2 regions of the Paenibacillus sp. FSL W7-1332 genome follow, and region 1 is predicted to be linked to the other one. Evidence: riboswitches for the same ligand, from Rfam matches in the RefSeq annotation. Region 1 holds a riboswitch; the other holds the start of a gene.

The links. A riboswitch is a leader RNA that binds a small molecule or an ion and turns the genes downstream of it on or off. The one in region 1 is predicted to bind cyclic di-AMP.
Region 2: linked by a shared signal. The riboswitch ahead of MKX98_RS00140 (3D domain-containing protein) and the one ahead of MKX98_RS20660 (C40 family peptidase) in region 1 are both predicted to bind cyclic di-AMP.

Annotation. Positions count from the first base shown of each region.
Region 1 covers NZ_CP150209.1:4,616,111-4,625,193, reverse strand. Annotated here, with positions in the region: gene MKX98_RS20685 (dipeptide ABC transporter ATP-binding protein) at 1-125, shown strand, start outside; gene MKX98_RS20680 (leucyl aminopeptidase family protein) at 172-1,632, shown strand; gene MKX98_RS20675 (copper homeostasis protein CutC) at 1,662-2,348, shown strand; gene MKX98_RS20670 (ROK family protein) at 2,384-3,337, shown strand; gene MKX98_RS20665 (hypothetical protein) at 3,732-4,259, opposite strand; cyclic di-AMP (ydaO/yuaA leader) riboswitch at 4,519-4,649, shown strand; gene MKX98_RS20660 (C40 family peptidase) at 4,653-5,129, shown strand; gene MKX98_RS20655 (stalk domain-containing protein) at 5,354-6,628, opposite strand; gene MKX98_RS20650 (2Fe-2S iron-sulfur cluster-binding protein) at 6,857-7,246, shown strand; gene MKX98_RS20645 (AraC family transcriptional regulator) at 7,342-8,199, opposite strand; gene MKX98_RS20640 (L-fucose isomerase) at 8,404-9,083, shown strand, end outside.
Region 2 covers NZ_CP150209.1:24,048-33,130, forward strand. Annotated here, with positions in the region: gene MKX98_RS00105 (stage 0 sporulation family protein) at 1-408, shown strand, start outside; gene yabA (DNA replication initiation control protein YabA) at 441-809, shown strand; gene MKX98_RS00115 (tRNA1(Val) (adenine(37)-N6)-methyltransferase) at 1,015-1,782, shown strand; gene rsmI (16S rRNA (cytidine(1402)-2'-O)-methyltransferase) at 1,779-2,672, shown strand; gene MKX98_RS00125 (AbrB/MazE/SpoVT family DNA-binding domain-containing protein) at 2,940-3,194, opposite strand; gene MKX98_RS00130 (HD domain-containing protein) at 3,517-4,806, shown strand; gene MKX98_RS00135 (TatD family hydrolase) at 4,903-5,667, shown strand; cyclic di-AMP (ydaO/yuaA leader) riboswitch at 5,873-6,087, shown strand; gene MKX98_RS00140 (3D domain-containing protein) at 6,360-7,547, shown strand; gene rnmV (ribonuclease M5) at 7,733-8,284, shown strand; gene rsmA (16S rRNA (adenine(1518)-N(6)/adenine(1519)-N(6))-dimethyltransferase RsmA) at 8,281-9,083, shown strand, end outside.

The sequences.
Region 1 (9,083 bases):
TCCATACACGCTGTCCTTCCTGCATGGAAGTGTGCAAACAGATTACGCCGGTATATCGTGAGGTTGAGCCGGGCCATCAGGTGGCATGCCATTTATATGACGAAGAAATCATGAAAAACGCTTAACAAACGCTTAACAGCGATGATTCTCTTATAGAGGAGGGAAGGCTCGATGAACATCACAATAGATGAAGCTCACCTGGCAGATACTTCGATTTATGTGGTTTATGAGGGGGCGGAGTCTCATTTTCGTTTAACGGAATCTCGAAAGCAGCGCATGACGCTGACGTGGTTCTATGGCCGCTCCGATCAAGAAGCGGATGATCTCGTTGTCGGCATGGGGCAGCGTTCAAACCTGACGTTGGAGCAAGTGCGCAGAACAGGCGCATCAGCCGCGAGAGCATTGCTCAAGGAGAATAAAACAAGCGCAGCGCTGATTCGCCCCTCAGTCCGCGGCGTCGGGGCATCTTCCCGGATTTCGATAGAGGAAGAACTTCAGGCGTGGGTTGAAGGCTGGATGTATGGACTATATCAATTCAATAAGCATCGCGGGGTCACGGCCAATCTGCAATCCCTGTCTCTTCATCTTCGACTAGAAGACTGGGAGGGGCTTTCCCGTGAAGATCTGGAAGCCATTATACAGACGGCAAAAATCCGGATCGAAGGGACGCAGTTCACCCGAGACCTGGTGAATGAGTCTCCGGAAACGTTAAATCCGGAAGCGTTCGTAGCGGTTGTTAAGGACCGTTTCAAGAAGGCACCCGTTCAGCTACATGTGTATCGCGGAGAAGAGCTCCATGATCGGCAGATGAACGGTCTGATCGCCGTGGGAGCCGGCAGCAAATATGAGCCTGCCATGATTGAGATTGCCTATAATGGGGTGGGTTCCGATAAGGAGAGCCCTCATATTGTACTCATCGGCAAAGGCGTAACCTTTGATATGGGCGGCATGAACGTTAAAATCGGCCGGGACATCAGCGATGCTCGTATGGATATGGGAGGCGCTGCAGCGGTCGTGGGTGCCATGGATATTCTGGTATCGCAAAAAGCTCCGGTACGCGTAACGGCGCTGATCGCCGTTGCGGATAATTTATCGGGACCGGATGCGATGCTACCATCTTCCGTCGTTCATTATCCGAATGGTTTAAGCGTTCAGATCGCCAATACGGATGGGGAGGGCAGATTGATCATTGCCGATGCGCTGCTGCATGCAGCGAATCTTGGCGCAGATAAAGTGATTGATATCGCAACCCTCACCGGTAATGTCGGAGCGGCATTGGGCTTGGAGATTGCGGGTATCTGGGGCGACCCACAGATTACTGCCGATTTGGTTGAGCTCGGTGAGCGTAACGGTGAGCGCGTATGGCCTATGCCGCTGATGGACGAGTACGAATCAGAGCTTAGAAGCGATTATGCCGATCTGAAAAATGTCGGTACGTCCACTTTGGCTGGCGCTATAACGGCTGCGCTGTTTATCCGTCATTTTGTGGCGGATTCCATGGAATGGGTTCACATCGATATGGCGGGCACGGTCCAGTATAAACGGGATTTCCCTCATTCTGCAGCGGGGGCTACCGGATATGGCGCGAGATTGCTCGCGGATTATGTGGAGAAGCAGTTTTCCCATGCATAAAGAATCAACTTCAATAAGGAGTGATGATGATGCTGCTTGAAATAATCGCAACATGCGTGGATGATGCCATCACAGCAGAGCAGAATGGCGCGGACCGCCTGGAATTGATCACGGCGATCACCGAAGGCGGGCTTACGCCGGGAATCGGGCTTGTAGAAGAGGTTGTGAAAGCCGTTCAGATTCCTGTTCATGTCATGGTCAGACCTCATAGCAGATCCTTTGTGTACAACGAACATGATATAGCTACCATGATTGCGGAGGTGAAGGCGATCCGCAAGGCAGGCGCAGCTGGCGTAGTAATCGGCATGCTGACTCCGGAAGGAAAGATTGACGAGGTCTCCTTAGTCAAAATGCTGGAATGGACAGGGGATATGCAGGTCACGTTCCACCGGGCTTTTGATGAATTGGAGGATCAGTTCGAAGGGCTTCGTACATTGCAGAAATACCGGTCGGTTACCCGCGTCTTAACGTCTGGCGGGCCGCAGCCTGCACCGCAAGCCATCCCGAGAATTCGGGAGCTGGTAGAACATACGGCAGGAAGCGAGCTTAAAATATTGGCAGGCAATGGCCTGAAGTGGGAAATCATACATGATTTTATCGACCAGACCGGCGTGAGCGAGGTGCATTTCGGCTCCGCTGTCCGGTATGGCCGATCAGGGCTGAAGCCCATTGATCCGGTTGAGCTGCGATCATTGGCTGACAGCTTACATCATTAGAAGTAGCAAACCTATCGGAAACAGGTGAACAAAAATTGCAAACCGTATTGAATAAACAGCAAGAATTTGTGGTTGGCGTTGACCTTGGGGGTACGAAGATCGCGGCAGCGCTCTTTGATTCCGAAGGACAGCTGCTGAACCGGGAGCAAATGGAGACGGCAGGCGCGCGTACTGCCGAAGAAGTGGTTACGAGAATTACGAATATGATTCGCAGCGTCTCGGGCGGCCAATCGCTCCGAGGGGTTGGCATGGCTTCGCCGGGAACGGTTAACAGCCGGGAGGGCATTGTCATCCATGGGACGAATCTGCCGCAATGGACGAATGTTCCCCTCAAAGCATGGATGGAACGTGAGCTGCATACGGAGGTTCAGGTGCTGAATGATGCTAATGCAGCCGCATGGGGAGAGTATGTAAGAGGTGCCGGAAGAGGGGCGACGAACATGGTGTACGTGACGCTGAGCACCGGTATCGGCTCAGGCATCGTGCTGGATGGGAAGCTGTTCCTGGGCAGCAGTTCCTTTGCTGGGGAACTGGGACACCATATCATTGATCCCAGCGGTCCGCAGTGCAATTGCGGCAGCCACGGCTGTTGGGAGGTATTTGCTTCTGGAACAGCCATCGGACTCGCAGCATCCCAGCGAATGCTTACCCAGCCAAGTGTCATATCAGAACTGGCGGCAGCTGATGCGGGAGTGAACGCCAAGCATGTATTCGAGGCCAAACGTCTTCAAGACCCCGTTGCAATGGAGGTCATTGATCGTGCCATCTATTACATGGCGCTTGGACTGGTTAACGTCATTCACAGCTTTAACCCCGATCGCATCGTCATTGGCGGGGGTGTGAGCAGAGCAGGTGAGCTGTTGTTCCCGCAGCTGCGGGAAATGACGGATAAGCTGGTCATGCCGTCCTATTTAGGGACGTACGAGATCGTTCCTGCAGGACTTCGGGACGATGTTGGTCTGGTTGGAGCTGCGGCTTTGTTCCAGTAGCATAGGCCTGAAGAGAATGATACGAATAGGATCAATGATAAATAGATACCAGAAAGAGCGCTCGGAATGACGACGTAGTATCCAGTTACCTAGCTAAAGAGAAATCAACAAAAGCCGCCCTCAGAAGGGCGGCTTTCCAATTATTCATAGAGAGAGCGGGAAACGGAGCGATCATTTATTTGCGTCATAAGTCCGTAACAAGTAACAAGTGATAGGCGTGAACCGTAAACCGTCATCCGTTTGCGCTGGAGTCGATTTTTTTGGTTTCTGGTTAGGTTTGTTTGTATCCGACAAACAATAAACGGTTGCTCGCACTTTCCCGCCCGCCGGCGGAAACCGCCGGCTCCAAACCCGCACGTGGGGTGACCTGCAGGCTTGGAGCCGGCGGCTGTCGCTATTCCATGTACTTGGATGCGTCAAACGTAATCAAAGACGTATGATTGGCATGCTCAATCAGCGAAGAGAGCTTGGTTACCTCGCGTTCCTTCTTGCGGGCTAGCGCCTGATAAGCCTCTGGATCATATAAGGCGACGTTGAACAGCGTTATGGCACCGTCTCCGCTGCCACGGCTGCTCTGGCGCTCCAGCTTCTTGCGGGAACCGAGATGGGCAAGCTGTCCGATATCGCTGCGTATTTGTTTGGCCAGCTCGATCGCTTCCATGATCGTAATGTCGGAGCCGTTCCAGGGAATAGTCTGCGTGGTATTGGAGATTGCCATCAGCAAATCCAGCTTCCTATAATCCGCCGCGGCCGCTTCGATTTCTTCCGTAATGGCATCTACGCTGCGCGTAGGGTATTCCGCCGTCTCCCCTTCTTCAATAATCGTGCTGCTGTTGTTCAAGCGTTCCGACATCAACTGATTGATGAGACGGTTAATTGCTGCCCGAACAGCTAGTGCTTCTGCCATCGTTATTTGACTCATAAGTGATGGATCACCTCTTTAATTTCATTTCTGATATGTAAACGCATAGATTTGTAAATAGTTGCTAGATTAATTAAAAAAGCAGCGCGGAAAGGAGAACAGAGTTACATAATTGTCATGACTGAGTGAGACGGTTAACCAATCTCCTGCCGAAATTCTTCATCTTTACGACAGCTCCAAACATAAAACGATAGATTTTTAGGATATCATTGACAGCATCCTTGCTTGTATACTATATTAAGAGAAGGTTACAAAACGTTAATGAATTTTGCCGAATTTCGTTTGTGAAAACGGGGGAACCGTCTTGGGTGAATTACTCTTGTATAGAGAGTATAGGGAACCTTCAACCGAACCCTTAGCTAACTCCGTAGGCATCGAAGGAGAGAACATATTTTGAAGAAGTTTGTCATCACTTTGCTAGGGTCTGCAATTATTTTTTCTTCTGGTGCCGTTTCAGCATTTGCTGATCAACAACCGAATTTTCAGTATCAAGTGAAGCAATTGGTAGGAACTCCATACAAATGGGGCGGAACGACTACCAGCGGGTTTGATTGCTCCGGATTTATACTGTACATGTTTAGAAATTTCGATATTGATCTTCCGCGCACTTCCCAAAGCCAGGCTCAAGCCGGTGAACATGTGGATCGCCAAGATCTGCGGGTTGGAGATTTGGTATTCTTCAATACGAGCGGTAGCGGAATTTCTCATGCAGGCGTTTACATTGGTGACGGACAATTTGCACATGCTTCCAGCAGCAAGGGAGTCAGAATCAGCAAGCTTAGCGATTCCTATTACGAGCCGCGTTATGTCACGGCACGTCGTGTTTTGAGTCAAGAAAACTATGCAAAGCTGGTAGGAAGCGCAAGCTAGTTGGATTACGCAGCCATTTAGAGTACGATACATAATCAGAAAGCCTGACAAAGGGATGACCTTGTCAGGCTTTCTTTTTTTAGATATGAGAGAGTATAAACTTCGAAGCTTGTGACTTCCTGATATCGCAAGAAAAACTTCTACTAACTGTCTGTCATCTGTGAAAGTACGTCGATAGACGTTTTTGTTACTATAAGTCTATCATCCCACAAGGGGGTGTTCGGTTACTCCTTAACAACAGAGGCATTCACGGCAGCTTCCATTCCATTATTATAGAGACGGAACAAGCCCAGACGCCAGAAGGCGGCTCCCTTCAGGTCATAACGTTTGGCCAAGCCGAGTTTATCGTCCACGGAAGTGGCGGTTTCGCTGCTTAAACTGATGCCAAGCAGGAGCTTCTGCTTCGGGACGCCTGCTTGGAGTGCCAGTTGGATCGCTTGGTCCACCAGACTGTTCGGTTCGGGAACCTGAGATTTGGTTCCAACCGGATTATACTGATAGGCCATAACAATCAGGTCATCAGCGATAGAGGCCAGTGTCTTGTAATCATAACCTTTATAGGCGCTGTTCAATGGCGGCACGGCTAAAGACAGGGCAACGTCATTCGGCAATGCGGCTTTCAATTGCTTGACGTAATCATTGAGCAGCTTCTGCTGCTTCACGGCATCCAGTTTAAATCCGAGCCCTTCAAAGTCAAGCACAACACCGCCGAATCCGTTCTCCGCTACCGCGGATGTAATGCCTTCAATAGACTTTTGGCGCAGGTTGCTATCGCTTAGGACCTTGGTTAACTCGCCGTTCCCATCCAAGGCATAAACCATGAGATATGGTTTAATATTCTGATTTGCAGCATCTGCTACAATCGATTGCGGCGTAACGTCGCCAGCCGCAGCGGGGAGGCGGTACTCATCCCCTTGAAGCGTGAACTGACCCTCGCGATCGATGCGGCTCCAGCCAAAGGCAACTGAATTCATGGATCCCACAAGATCCCGTTCTTGGAAAGATTGTAATGCATAGAAAGCTCTCAAATGCATGTCGCGCTGTGGCGATACGAGGGAGACTGTACGAGTCGCCTGGTTCCAGCCGACATCAACGCCGAATTGGCTGCTGAACGAGCTGAGCGGGATCATCACACGGCCTTCCCGCTCCACCGGCGGAGCTGCAAGCTTCACTTTTTTTCCATTGACGGTTGCGTTCGTGCTCCCCACTTGAAGTAATACTTCAGTCGATTGGCCTTTCACGCTGCCAATGGCCCTCACGGTTTGCGTCTTGCTGTTCCATGTGATTTGAATGCCCAGTGCTTCTCCAACCGTCCGGAATGGAACGTAGGTGACCCCTTTGTCAACCCGCGGAGCCGCATCGAAGGTTAGCGTAACGTCATCCAGCTTTACCGATATGGCAGGCTCTGCATGTACCTGGCTAACATGGGGGGTGGTGCCGAGCAGGGATAAGGCAAGAACGGCAGCAACAGCTGTTTTTCCTATTTGTTTGTGCAGCATGCTTATGTATTTCCTCCGATCCATTAAAATAATAGAATGATTTCATAGAATATGGAATTGGGTCTAGCATACGCTAGTATAGCAAAATTTTCATAGAGTTCCAATTCCATGATGTCAATGTCATAGAATAGATATGAGTAAGCATATTGATTTTTTAAACTTTCCAGTATAATAAATGAAGGATTTGATACATAACCTGATGATGACATGCATAGGGGGATAATACGGGTGTTTAAATTCTGGAAGAAGAAAAAGGGCGGGGATAGCGGAGACAAAGCCTCGATCCCTCCAGCAGAAGAGATAATGGAAGCCGTACCGGATCCGATCATTGAGCTTGCAGGCCGCGAGGTTCGCCGCAGCGTGGCGCCTGTTCTTGGCATGACGGTGCTTGATCTGGCCGAGCGGAATGAGGTGGACTGGAACTCTTTTTGCAAAAGAGGAACTTGTGCGCGCTGCCGCTGCATGGTGGTGGAGGGAATCGAGTATTTGTCCGAGCCCAATTTGGCCGAAGAGCGGCGCCTCGATCCAGAAGAAATCGAAGAAGGCTATCGACTGGGATGCCAGAGCAAGATCGAAGCGGTCGGTCCCATCAAAATCAAGCATGCCCCATACTTTTGAAGACATTGAAGGCAGATTGCCGTTCATATTTAAAAAGCAGGCAGCCGTACCACAACGGCTGCCTGCTTTGCTGGAAAGATAATACTGCAAATCCTTTACTCAATCCCCATTTTGCTCTGTTCCCGGAACGAGCTCGGCGTTTGACCGGTAATTTTTTTGAATAACATCGAGAAGTACTTATCATTGCCGTAACCGACTTGGGAAGCAACCTCATGTACCGGCATTTCGGAATCCGCCAGCAGGCGCTTGGCCTCTTCAATTCGGCGGGATATCAAGTAATTGAAGGGGGAATCGCCGACTTCTTTTTTGAACAGATGGGATAAATAATGCTGACTAACATACATCGTATCGGCAATGTCCTTGAGACTGATGCTCTGGGTATAGTTAGTGTCGATAAAGTGTTTGGTCCGCAGTGCGATTTCGTTCTTGCCCTTCAAGGACTGGAATTGGTGTTTAACGTCCACAATGCGATAGATGACGGTAATCAATGACATCAGCAAGTTGGTGCTCAACGTTTCATACCCCAGCACCTGCGAATCGCATTCACGGAGGATCTCGGAAAGATAGCTTTCCACTTTATAGGCGTATTTCTCACAGGATATGACTGGCTCCACATAGGCCGGGAGCAGCATCCCCTGGGGAACCCCTTCAATGTGAAGCGAATCCACGCCGCAGTAGATCACCTTGAAGGGTCCGTCCGTGATGGATCTCTCCTCGTGAGGAATGCCGGGGTTATAAATCGCGACATCGCCCTTGTGGAGTTCGTATATTTTTCCTGCAATCGTGAATTCTCCGCGTCCTTCTACAACATAGATGATCTCGCAGAAATCATGAATTTGTGGCGGTCCATAAAAGAAGTCCTCGTCCACGACCTGCCCGGCAAAGAGCAGCTGCGGATTTTTGATGAAGCGGAAGTGATCGCTTTTGCTATGCGAGATTTCGATCTTTGGCACGGTCTTGTCCCTCCTGGAAAGCAACATCCTCTACCTATTATAATGCAAAACGCCCTTTCAGTGCGGAAATCGTTTACATCTGCTAATCGGGATGGTTCACTGTCTTGCTGAAATTAGGAGCCGATATAACAAAATAGTGGGTTATCTCTTGCACCGAATCATCTTACAATGATGTCATAATCCTTATAGGGAGGCGTGACATACATGACAATTGAAAACGATTACAGATGGCGGGACGGTTTTCCGAGAATCGGGATTCGCCCTACGATAGATGGAAGACGGAGAGGAGTTCGCGAATCACTCGAGGAACAGACCATGAATCTGGCCAAGGCCGTCGCCGAGATGTTGACGAAGGAGCTCAAATATCCGAACGGCGAGCCAGTTGAATGCGTCATTGCGGATACGTGCATTGGCGGAGTGGCTGAAGCAACTGCAGCCGCCAAAAAATTCAAAAATGCCGAAGTCGGCCTAACCATAACCGTTACGCCTTGCTGGTGTTACGGCACCGAGACGATGGATGTCGATCCTTCGCGACCGAAGGCGGTATGGGGCTTTAACGGAACAGGACGTCCAGGCGCGGTTTACCTGGCCGCGGTACTGTCGGCCCATGCCCAGAAGGGGCTTCCTGCATTCGGCATCTATGGCGAAGACGTTCAGGATGAAGGGGATACCCGTATTCCGGACGACGTTCAAGAGAAGCTTCTGCGTTTTGCACGGAGCGGCTTGGCTGCAGCGTACATGCGCGGACAATCGTATTTGTCCATGGGCTCGGTGTCGATGGGCATCGCCGGCTCGATCGTGGACGACAGCTTCTTCCAGGAGTATCTGGGCATGCGGAACGAATATGTAGATATGAGCGAGTTTACGCGCCGCTTGGAAGAAGG
Region 2 (9,083 bases), 2.9 Mb from region 1:
GATCTGGCCAGTATATTCCGTACAAGAATCGAACTTCGCCAGATTGGAGTTCGCGATGAAGCAAAAATGCTCGGCGGTCTTGGACCTTGCGGACGCGTACTGTGCTGTTCCTCATGGCTTGGTGATTTTGAGCCGGTATCGATCAAGATGGCAAAGGATCAAAGCCTATCGCTCAATCCGACTAAAATTTCCGGGCTATGTGGAAGATTGATGTGCTGCCTGAAGTTTGAGCATGATAATTATGAAAGCGTGAAAGAAGAGCTTCCATCCGCTGGGAAAATGGTCGTTACTTCGCTTGGAGAAGGCAAAGTAGTCGGACTGAATGCGGATAAGCGGACGGTTCATGTTCAGCTGTTTGAAATTGGTAAGGTTAAGGAACTTCCAATGGATGACGTTGTCATCAAATAGTCCAATAGAATGTTTATTTTCGGGGTGTAGACTTGGAGAAGAAAAACATTTTTGTGCTCATTCAAGAGTTGGAAACACAGATGGGACATATACACAGTGAACTGGGTGGACTTAAGCTGGTCATCAAGGAACTGCTGGAAGAGAACCATCGCCTCAGTCTTGAAAATGAACAGCTCCGGAAAATTTTAAAGCGGGAAGTCAATCCGGCAGAATTGGAAAACCCAGTGGCTTTACAACCTCAGCCTCATGTGAAGGATGAGGAACATGAAGATGTGGTCGGCGAGGGATATGATAACCTGGCTCGGCTGTATCATGAAGGCTTCCACATCTGCAATGTCTATTACGGACATCTGCGGACGGAAGGGGATTGCCTGTTCTGCTTATCTTTTTTGAATAAATAAGAAGCCGTAGGAGAAACTGCCTACGGTTTTTTTCTAGAATGGAAAGGTTATACTGTAAGGATCGCGATTGAAAAAATACCATACGGCTGCTTGTCATGCAATGTGAAGAGCAGCCTTTTATGTATTTCATTTTATCAGGTACTATGTAGAGAGCCGATACACCAGAAGAGCGTGTTTGGAATTATGGAGATAAAGGGTTGAAACTATGAAATTGAAAGAAGTGTTATTGCAACCATCCGAGCGGATTGATGATCTGCTTACCCATGAGCTTGGCATCATCCAGAGTGAGGAGGTATTCAGCTTTTCCATGGACGCCGTCCTGCTCGCCAGGTTTGCCAGCATTCCGCGCAGGGGCCGTATTTTGGATATGTGCACGGGAAACGGAGTTGTTCCGATCCTGCTGTCAACACGTACAGGAGCGCCGATCGAGGGGATTGAGATTCAGCCCAGACTTGCAGACATGGCCAGACGGAGCGTCGAGATGAATGATCTGCAGGATCAGATCACGATTCATGAAGGAGATCTGCGGGAACTGTACAAGGAAAAAGGGTATGGAGCGTACGACCTGATTACGGTCAACCCGCCTTATATGCCGATGAACGGCAGCGACTTGAAGCTGAATGAGCACCAGGCGATTGCCAGGCATGAAATTCACTGTACGCTTGAGGAAGTAATTGAATCCTGTGCAAGGCTGCTTCGCCAAGGCGGGAAGATGAGCATGGTCCACAAGCCCCTGCGGCTGGCAGAAATCATTACGCTGATGAGCAAATACCGGATTGAGCCCAAAGTCATCCGTTTTGTCCATCCGCGCGTGAATATGGAAGCGAACATGGTGCTTATCGAGGGGATTCGGGACGGGAAGCCTGAGGTTCGGCTGAAGCCCCCGCTGATCGTGTATGATGAGCAAGGAAACTACGGACCGGATTTTATGGAAATTTACTACGGAACACATAAGGATGAGACGAACGAATGAGAAATCTTGTACAGCAAAGTTATGCCGACCAGGGAGAGGGAAGCCCGGGTTCTCTGTATTTGGTGGCAACGCCGATCGGTAATTTGGAGGATATGACCTATCGAGCCGTGCGCATCCTTCAGGAGTGCGATATTATCGCGGCAGAGGATACGAGGCAGTCACGCAAGCTGCTGACCCATTTCGAAATTCCGGCTAAACCGCTGTTTAGTTATCACGAGCATAATAAGGCGGCCAGCGGGCCTGAAATCATACGTTATATAATAGAAGGAAAAAATGTGGCACTCGTCAGCGACGCCGGTCTGCCGGCGATTTCGGACCCTGGCAGTGATCTGGTTTCACTTGCGATTGAAGCGGGCATTTCGGTCATTCCGATCCCGGGGGCCAATGCCGCTCTTTCCGCCCTAATCGTTTCGGGTTTGCCGACCGAACGGTTTACGTTTATCGGCTTTTTGCCGCGGGAGCGCAAAGATATCGTCCAGCAGCTGCAAGCTTTGCAATCGGCGCAGGGAACGTTATTATTTTATGAATCTCCGCATCGCGTGAAAAAGACCCTGGAGATCTTGCAGGAGGTACTGGGAAATCGGAAGGTGACCTTGGCTCGCGAACTAACCAAGCGCTACGAGGAGTTCTTGCGCGGAACCATCTCCGAATGTCTGGACTGGCTCACGGAGCATCCGCCGCTGGGAGAATATTGTTTGGTGGTTGAAGCCGGCAGTGCAGAAGAGGAGCTTAAAGAGAAAAATGCCTGGTGGCAGGAGCTTTCGCTCCAGGAGCATGTGGAACATTACGAGCGGGAAGGACTAAGCCGCAAGGATGCCATGAAAAAAACCGCGAGTGATCGCGGTGTATCGAAGCGGGATATTTATAATGCACTCCTGACGGAGTCGTGATCTAGCGTAACTTGGCGCAGGGGGATAACAAATAGCCCCACAAAGTGGGGCCTATGCTTCGATGTTTATTCAAATCCTTTGCGGGGACCCCAAAACATATAAATAAATGCGATTAAAGAATTGCTCACTTCGCTGAAAACTTATAAATTCTTTAATATCAAAAAAAGACCCTCCTGCGGCCGGGTTCATAGCCGAGGAAGGCACCAAGGAGATATGAAAAAGGTTAGAATTAACAAAATGTAATAATGCTATTATATACTAAAAATCTTAATTTGTCACAGGTGTAGGGATTTCCGAGATACATTCATGGCAAACAATTTTACCTTTGAAGTAAGTGACATTCTCAGCGTTACCACAGAAGATGCAGGCAGGCTCATATTTCTTAAGCATGATGCGTTCGCCGTCTACATAAATCTCCAATGCATCTTTCTCACCAATTCCGAGCGTACGGCGTAACTCAATTGGAATGACGACCCGTCCAAGCTCATCGACTTTCCTTACAATTCCTGTTGATTTCATCATAACTTATAAATGCCCCTCTCGCCATAATTTAAAAAAGTCATAATTCGACATAGTTCTAGTTTTTATGTTATTTATAGTACCAACGATTCCCAAAACAGTCAACCTATATTTTTGAAAAATCGGAACCTATTTACGAAAGTATAGTGAACGAAACCCTTGTATAGCAACGTAATTACCATAAACGAACCAATTTTTGCTGCGGTTTTCTATTTGTCGATTTGGAAAGCGTAATTTTACCTTATTCGACATGGTTCGACATTAGATGTCAAAAGAAGTGTTTATCGGCAAAACCCAAATCAAAACGATAAGGAGTTGAGATGGAATGCATTCACCAATTTCGGAAGAAAAAGTGTTTAAGGATCCCGTCCACAATTATATTCATGTGCAAGACGATATCATATGGCGATTAATCGATACCCCGGAATTCCAGCGGCTCCGCCGGGTGAGACAGCTCGGGACTTCATTTCTGACCTTTCACGGGGCCGAGCACAGCCGATTCTCCCATTCACTGGGAGTCTATGAAATTACGAGAAGAATCATCTCTCAATTCGAACGAAGGGGGTACTCCGATTGGCCTGCCGAGGAAAGGCAAGTTGCCCTCTGCGCGGCCCTGCTACATGATTTGGGGCATGGGCCCTTTTCTCATTCTATAGAAGAAGCTTTTCATATGAATCACGAGGATTGGACATGCCGGATCCTGCTTGGGGATACTTGCGTCAATCAGGTACTGCGGGAGCTTGGAGCGGATTTCCCCGAGAAAGTGGCTTCGGTTATTAACAAAACCTACGACAAGCCGATTGTGATAAACCTGGTCACTAGTCCGCTGGATGCAGACCGGATGGATTATTTGTTAAGGGATGCGTATTATACGGGAGTCAATTACGGAACGATTGATATTGACCGGATCTTGCGGATGCTGCGGCCGTACCGGGATCGGGTCGTCGTGAAGGAATCGGGTATGCATGCCGTAGAGGATTACCTGATGTCAAGGTATCAGATGTACTGGCAGGTGTATTTTCATCCTGTTACCCGAAGCTCCGAAATTATCCTGCGCCAAATTTTCCGCCGGGCCAAGGAACTGCATGACCGTGGATATGCTTTTCGGTTCATGATCGAACCGCTTCCTGCGTTGTTTTCGGGGGATATCGGGGTGAATCAATATCTGCGCCTTGATGAAGCTCTGATCCAAACGGCCTTTCTGCAATGGACGGAGGAGGAAGATCCTCTTCTTAGCGAATTATGCGGCCGTTTCATGCACCGAAAGCTCTACAAATATGTAGAAATCGACAACATCGATCTGGAGACCATCGACGGGATACGCCACGCATTCAGTGCCGTTGGATTGCATCCGGAATATGACCTGGAGATTGATTTTCCAACGGATCTTCCTTATGATAAGGTTCATTCCGATATGCCGCTTAACGAGAAGCAAATCCTGCTTCTGGATCGGCATGATGAGCTGAAGGAAATCTCGGAGGTATCCGATATTGTACGCTCGATCAGCGGCATTCATAAAGGACGGTACCACCTTTATTATCCGGAGGAGAAGGTAAGTCCGCTGCTGGCTCAAATGCCGGAGAAGATAGCCAGTGTTTTCAAACAACAACATTAGCTAGGTAGAATACAGGAACATTTGGTTTATCTGCAATTTACCCAGCTAATGGAATATATACGACACAGAAACGACAGGAAGGAGAGTGTGGATTTTATGTTGTTCGACACGCACACTCATATGGATGCTCCCCAATTCGACGAAGACCGGGAAGAGGCAATCCAGCGGGCGCTCGAAGCCGGCGTGACCCGGATGATCAATATTGGATTTAACCGGGAGACGATTCCGACTACGATGAAGCTGGCAGAAACTTATGATTTTATATATGCAGCGGTAGGCTGGCATCCTGTAGACGCCATTACCATGGAGGATCAGGACCTGGATTGGATCGCCTCTTTGTGCAGTCACGAGAAAGTGGTGGCTATAGGAGAGATCGGTTTGGACTATTATTGGGATACGTCTCCGAAAGAAGTTCAGCACCGAGTGCTTCGGCGTCAGATCGGACTGGCCCGGGAATTGAACATGCCGATTGTCATTCATAATCGGGATGCGCATGAAGATATCGTGAGAATTTTGCGCGATGAAAAAGCCTCCGAGGTGGGCGGTGTCATGCATTCCTTCTCCGGAAGCTGGGAAACGGCCAAAATATGTCTCGATATGGGATTCCATATTTCGTTTGGCGGGCCGATTACCTTCAAAAATGCAAAGCAGCCCAAAGAGGTTTTGGCGCAGGTTCCGCTTGATCGATTATTGATCGAAACGGACTCCCCTTACCTAACACCTCATCCCTTCCGCGGGAAACGAAATGAGACCGCTTATGTAAAATTGGTGGCGGAGGCGGCAGCCGAAATTAGAGGGTTGTCCTATGAGGAATTGGCCCAAATTACCACCCAAAATGCGCTGGAACGATTTGGTATTTAACGAAAACGAGAGCAAAAGCGATGAAAAAGGGAGCATTTTCGATTAATTAAAGTTTTTTAATCAGAAAAGGCGTTGATATTACAATATTTTAACCTTTTACATGAGAAAATGTGGTTGAATGTTGCTTTACAACCTGCATACAAACAGGATATCATCTTTTCAGTGATAAGAAGCTGCGATGTGCAGATCGCGGCCGAATATTTCATGAACCGTCTCGCTTAATCTCCGAAATTTTGGGGAACGGGGGAACCGATACCGCCGTGCATACTGGTCTGAATGCGCGCAGCTGTATTTGATTTCTTTTTCGGGTCTTTGGGGTGAATTTGAAGGATCTCGCCATGAGCGGGTATCCGGATCTAGGGCGTCTCTCTTACGTCCGAACCCGACAGCTAACTCCGTAAGCGAAATAAGAGGGGAATTCTCGTGCATACCATTTCCATGATTCTAATCATCAGGAAGCCACGTTAGAGCCTCTAGTACTCTTTCAATGGCTTTCTTTTATTTTTGAATAATGGAGAGGGGATCATCATACTCTTGGTAAACAAGGGGTGGTGGTACATGGACGAAAAAGACGGGAATTGACGCAGGGTGTAGATAGATAGCAGGGCGCCTTGTGAGAAAAATTGCTATAGTCACGTCAAATGCATTCATGCGTTTACCTAGACGGCGGGACTATGAAGGAGGATGGAATAGTGGGCATTTTTCAACCTGAAGAAACCCATGAATCACAATCATCCAGCATGTCTTACGCATTGAGATGGAAGCATGACAATTTGCGTCAACTGATGTTGCTCGGTGCCATGGGTGCCGTTACGGTATCACTTCTCATATCGTTGGTCGTACATGATCAGGCAGGCAAGGAGGTTCAGCTTGTCGTCGATGGTCGTGTCACCACAGTAGAAACACGTGGATCATTGCTGCAGGAATTGCTGGATGAGCAAGCGATCACGTTGAGTCCTCAGGATCAGATTTCGATGCCTTTAAACGGCGCGATCCAGGATGGAGACCGGATCATCATTGACCGGGCAATTCCAGTCAAAGTTACAGTAGGCAGCACAACCAAAACCATATTTACATCCCAGGATACGGTTGATCATGTACTTAAAGAGGCTGGTATTACGATCCAGGGTGAAGATATAGTACAACCGGCACAGAACACGAAGCTGACCAGCAATATGAATATCGATGTCGTTCGCGTCACGAAACAAAAAGTTAAGGAGACGGAGGATCGCAATTTCCGCGTGATCAAAACAGCCGACCCATCGCTTGAGAGAGGGGATAACCGCGTTATTCAGCGGGGCGAGCCTGGTCTCATGGTGAACCATTATGAGAAGGTCTACCACAATGGCAAGCTGGTTTCCAAGACGAAGGTCTCCCAAGAGATTGAACGCAGAACGAAGGATAAAATCATTGCCGTTGGCACGAAAAAAGTAGAGAAGCCTGTCATCGTTCAGGCGGCAGCCACCGATGTAAAGGCTAAACCGGCTAAATTGACCGGCACGAAAAAAGTAACGACCGCCAAGGCTGTCGAGAACAACGTGGTTTCTCGGGCAGGCGTTGATTTTAAATACAGCAAGGTATTGAACAACGTGTCGATGACGGCGTATTCCGCTGAGCAGCAGGGAATCGGTACACGCACTGCATCCGGTACACGCGTTACAGAAGGACGCACCATCGCCGTTGATCCTAACATCATCCCGATCGGCTGGTGGGTCTATATCGAAGGCATTGGCTTCCGTCGTGCAGAAGATACGGGCGGTGCCATCAAAGGCAACAAAATCGATGTGTATTATGATTCACTGAAATCGGCCATAAACTTCGGCCGGAAGAGCGGCCGCACCGTTTACGTGATCGGTCCGGTTAAACCTGAATTGAACTAGACGCATGAATTCCAATTTACAATACCATTCTAATGCTATACTATTTAGCTTATAATATATAATGATGAAGAAGAGGGAATATTTCCTCTTCTTTTGTTTTGTTAAGAACGGAGTATATAGGGCTAAGTTGGTAGAACCTAGAGGTTGTACAAGCCTGTTTTCTTGGGAAGGAAGAGAACAAACGCATGATTAAAGAAGTGATTGTTGTGGAAGGCAGAGACGATACCGTTGCCATTAAACGGGCCGTAGAAGCAGATACGATCGAAACGGGCGGCTCAGCGATCAATAAACAAATCCTGAAACGCATAGCGCTTGCTCAGGAGCGCAGAGGCGTTATTATATTAACCGATCCTGACCATGCAGGGGAGCGGATCCGCAAAATTGTGGATCAGGGTGTCCCTGGCTGCAAGCATGCCTTTATTCCGGAAGCGGATGCTACCCGCAAAGGGGATATCGGCGTAGAGAATGCCTCGCCAGAAGCGATACGGCGTGCGCTGGAGCGGGTACATACCTCCTTTGAGGGCGGAGAGAGCCTGATCAGTCTGGAGGACATGCTGGAGGCAGGATTATCAGCCCATCCGGAGGCTGCTGCAAGGCGTATGACGATGGGAAACCTGCTCGGGATCGGATATTGCAACAGCAAGCAATTCCATAAACGATTGGCCATGTTTCAAATATCGCGGGAAGAATTTCTGGCCGCACTTTCACAGCTGGAAGAAGGGGGCGTAAGCCAATGAATCGGATCGAGGATATATCAACACCAAGACGGACGAAGGAGATCATCTCACGGCATGGATTCTCCTTCAAGAAGAGTCTGGGTCAAAACTTTCTCATCGATCAGAATATATTGTATAAAATCGTGGAGGCTGCAGGACTGGATGAAGATAAGGGAGCGCTTGAGATCGGTCCTGGGATCGGTGCGTTAACCGAGAAGCTGGCACAGACGGCAGGAACCGTCACCGCGGTCGAAATTGATCAGCGCCTGATTCCCATCTTGCGGGAGGTCCTGGAGCCCTATGAGAATGTGAAGGTGCATCATGGGGATGTCCTGAAGGTGGATCTTCATGAGCTGTTCCGTCAGGATTTTGCGGGCGTATCGAAGGTAAGTGTGGTTGCGAATCTGCCGTATTATGTGACGACGCCGATTCTCATGAAGCTGCTGGAGGAGAAGCTGCCGCTGGAGAATATCGTGGTGATGATTCAGAAAGAAGTGGCAGAGCGGATGGCGGCCGCACCGGGAAGCAAGGATTACGGCAGCCTTAGCATTGCCGTTCAATATTACAGTGAGCCTAAGCTGGTCTGTATTGTGCCGCATACGGTGTTTATTCCGCAGCCGAATGTCGCTTCGGCCGTTATTCGCTTGGCGGTACGGGAACAGCCTCCTGTCAGCGTAGAAGATGAAAGCTTCTTCTTCGAGGTGGTCCAGGCCTCTTTCGCACAGCGGAGGAAGACGATTGCCAACAATCTGAAGAGCCGGTTCTTTCCGGGAGAAGGCCGTGAACGGCTGGAGCAGCTGCTGCAGGAGGCGGGCATCGA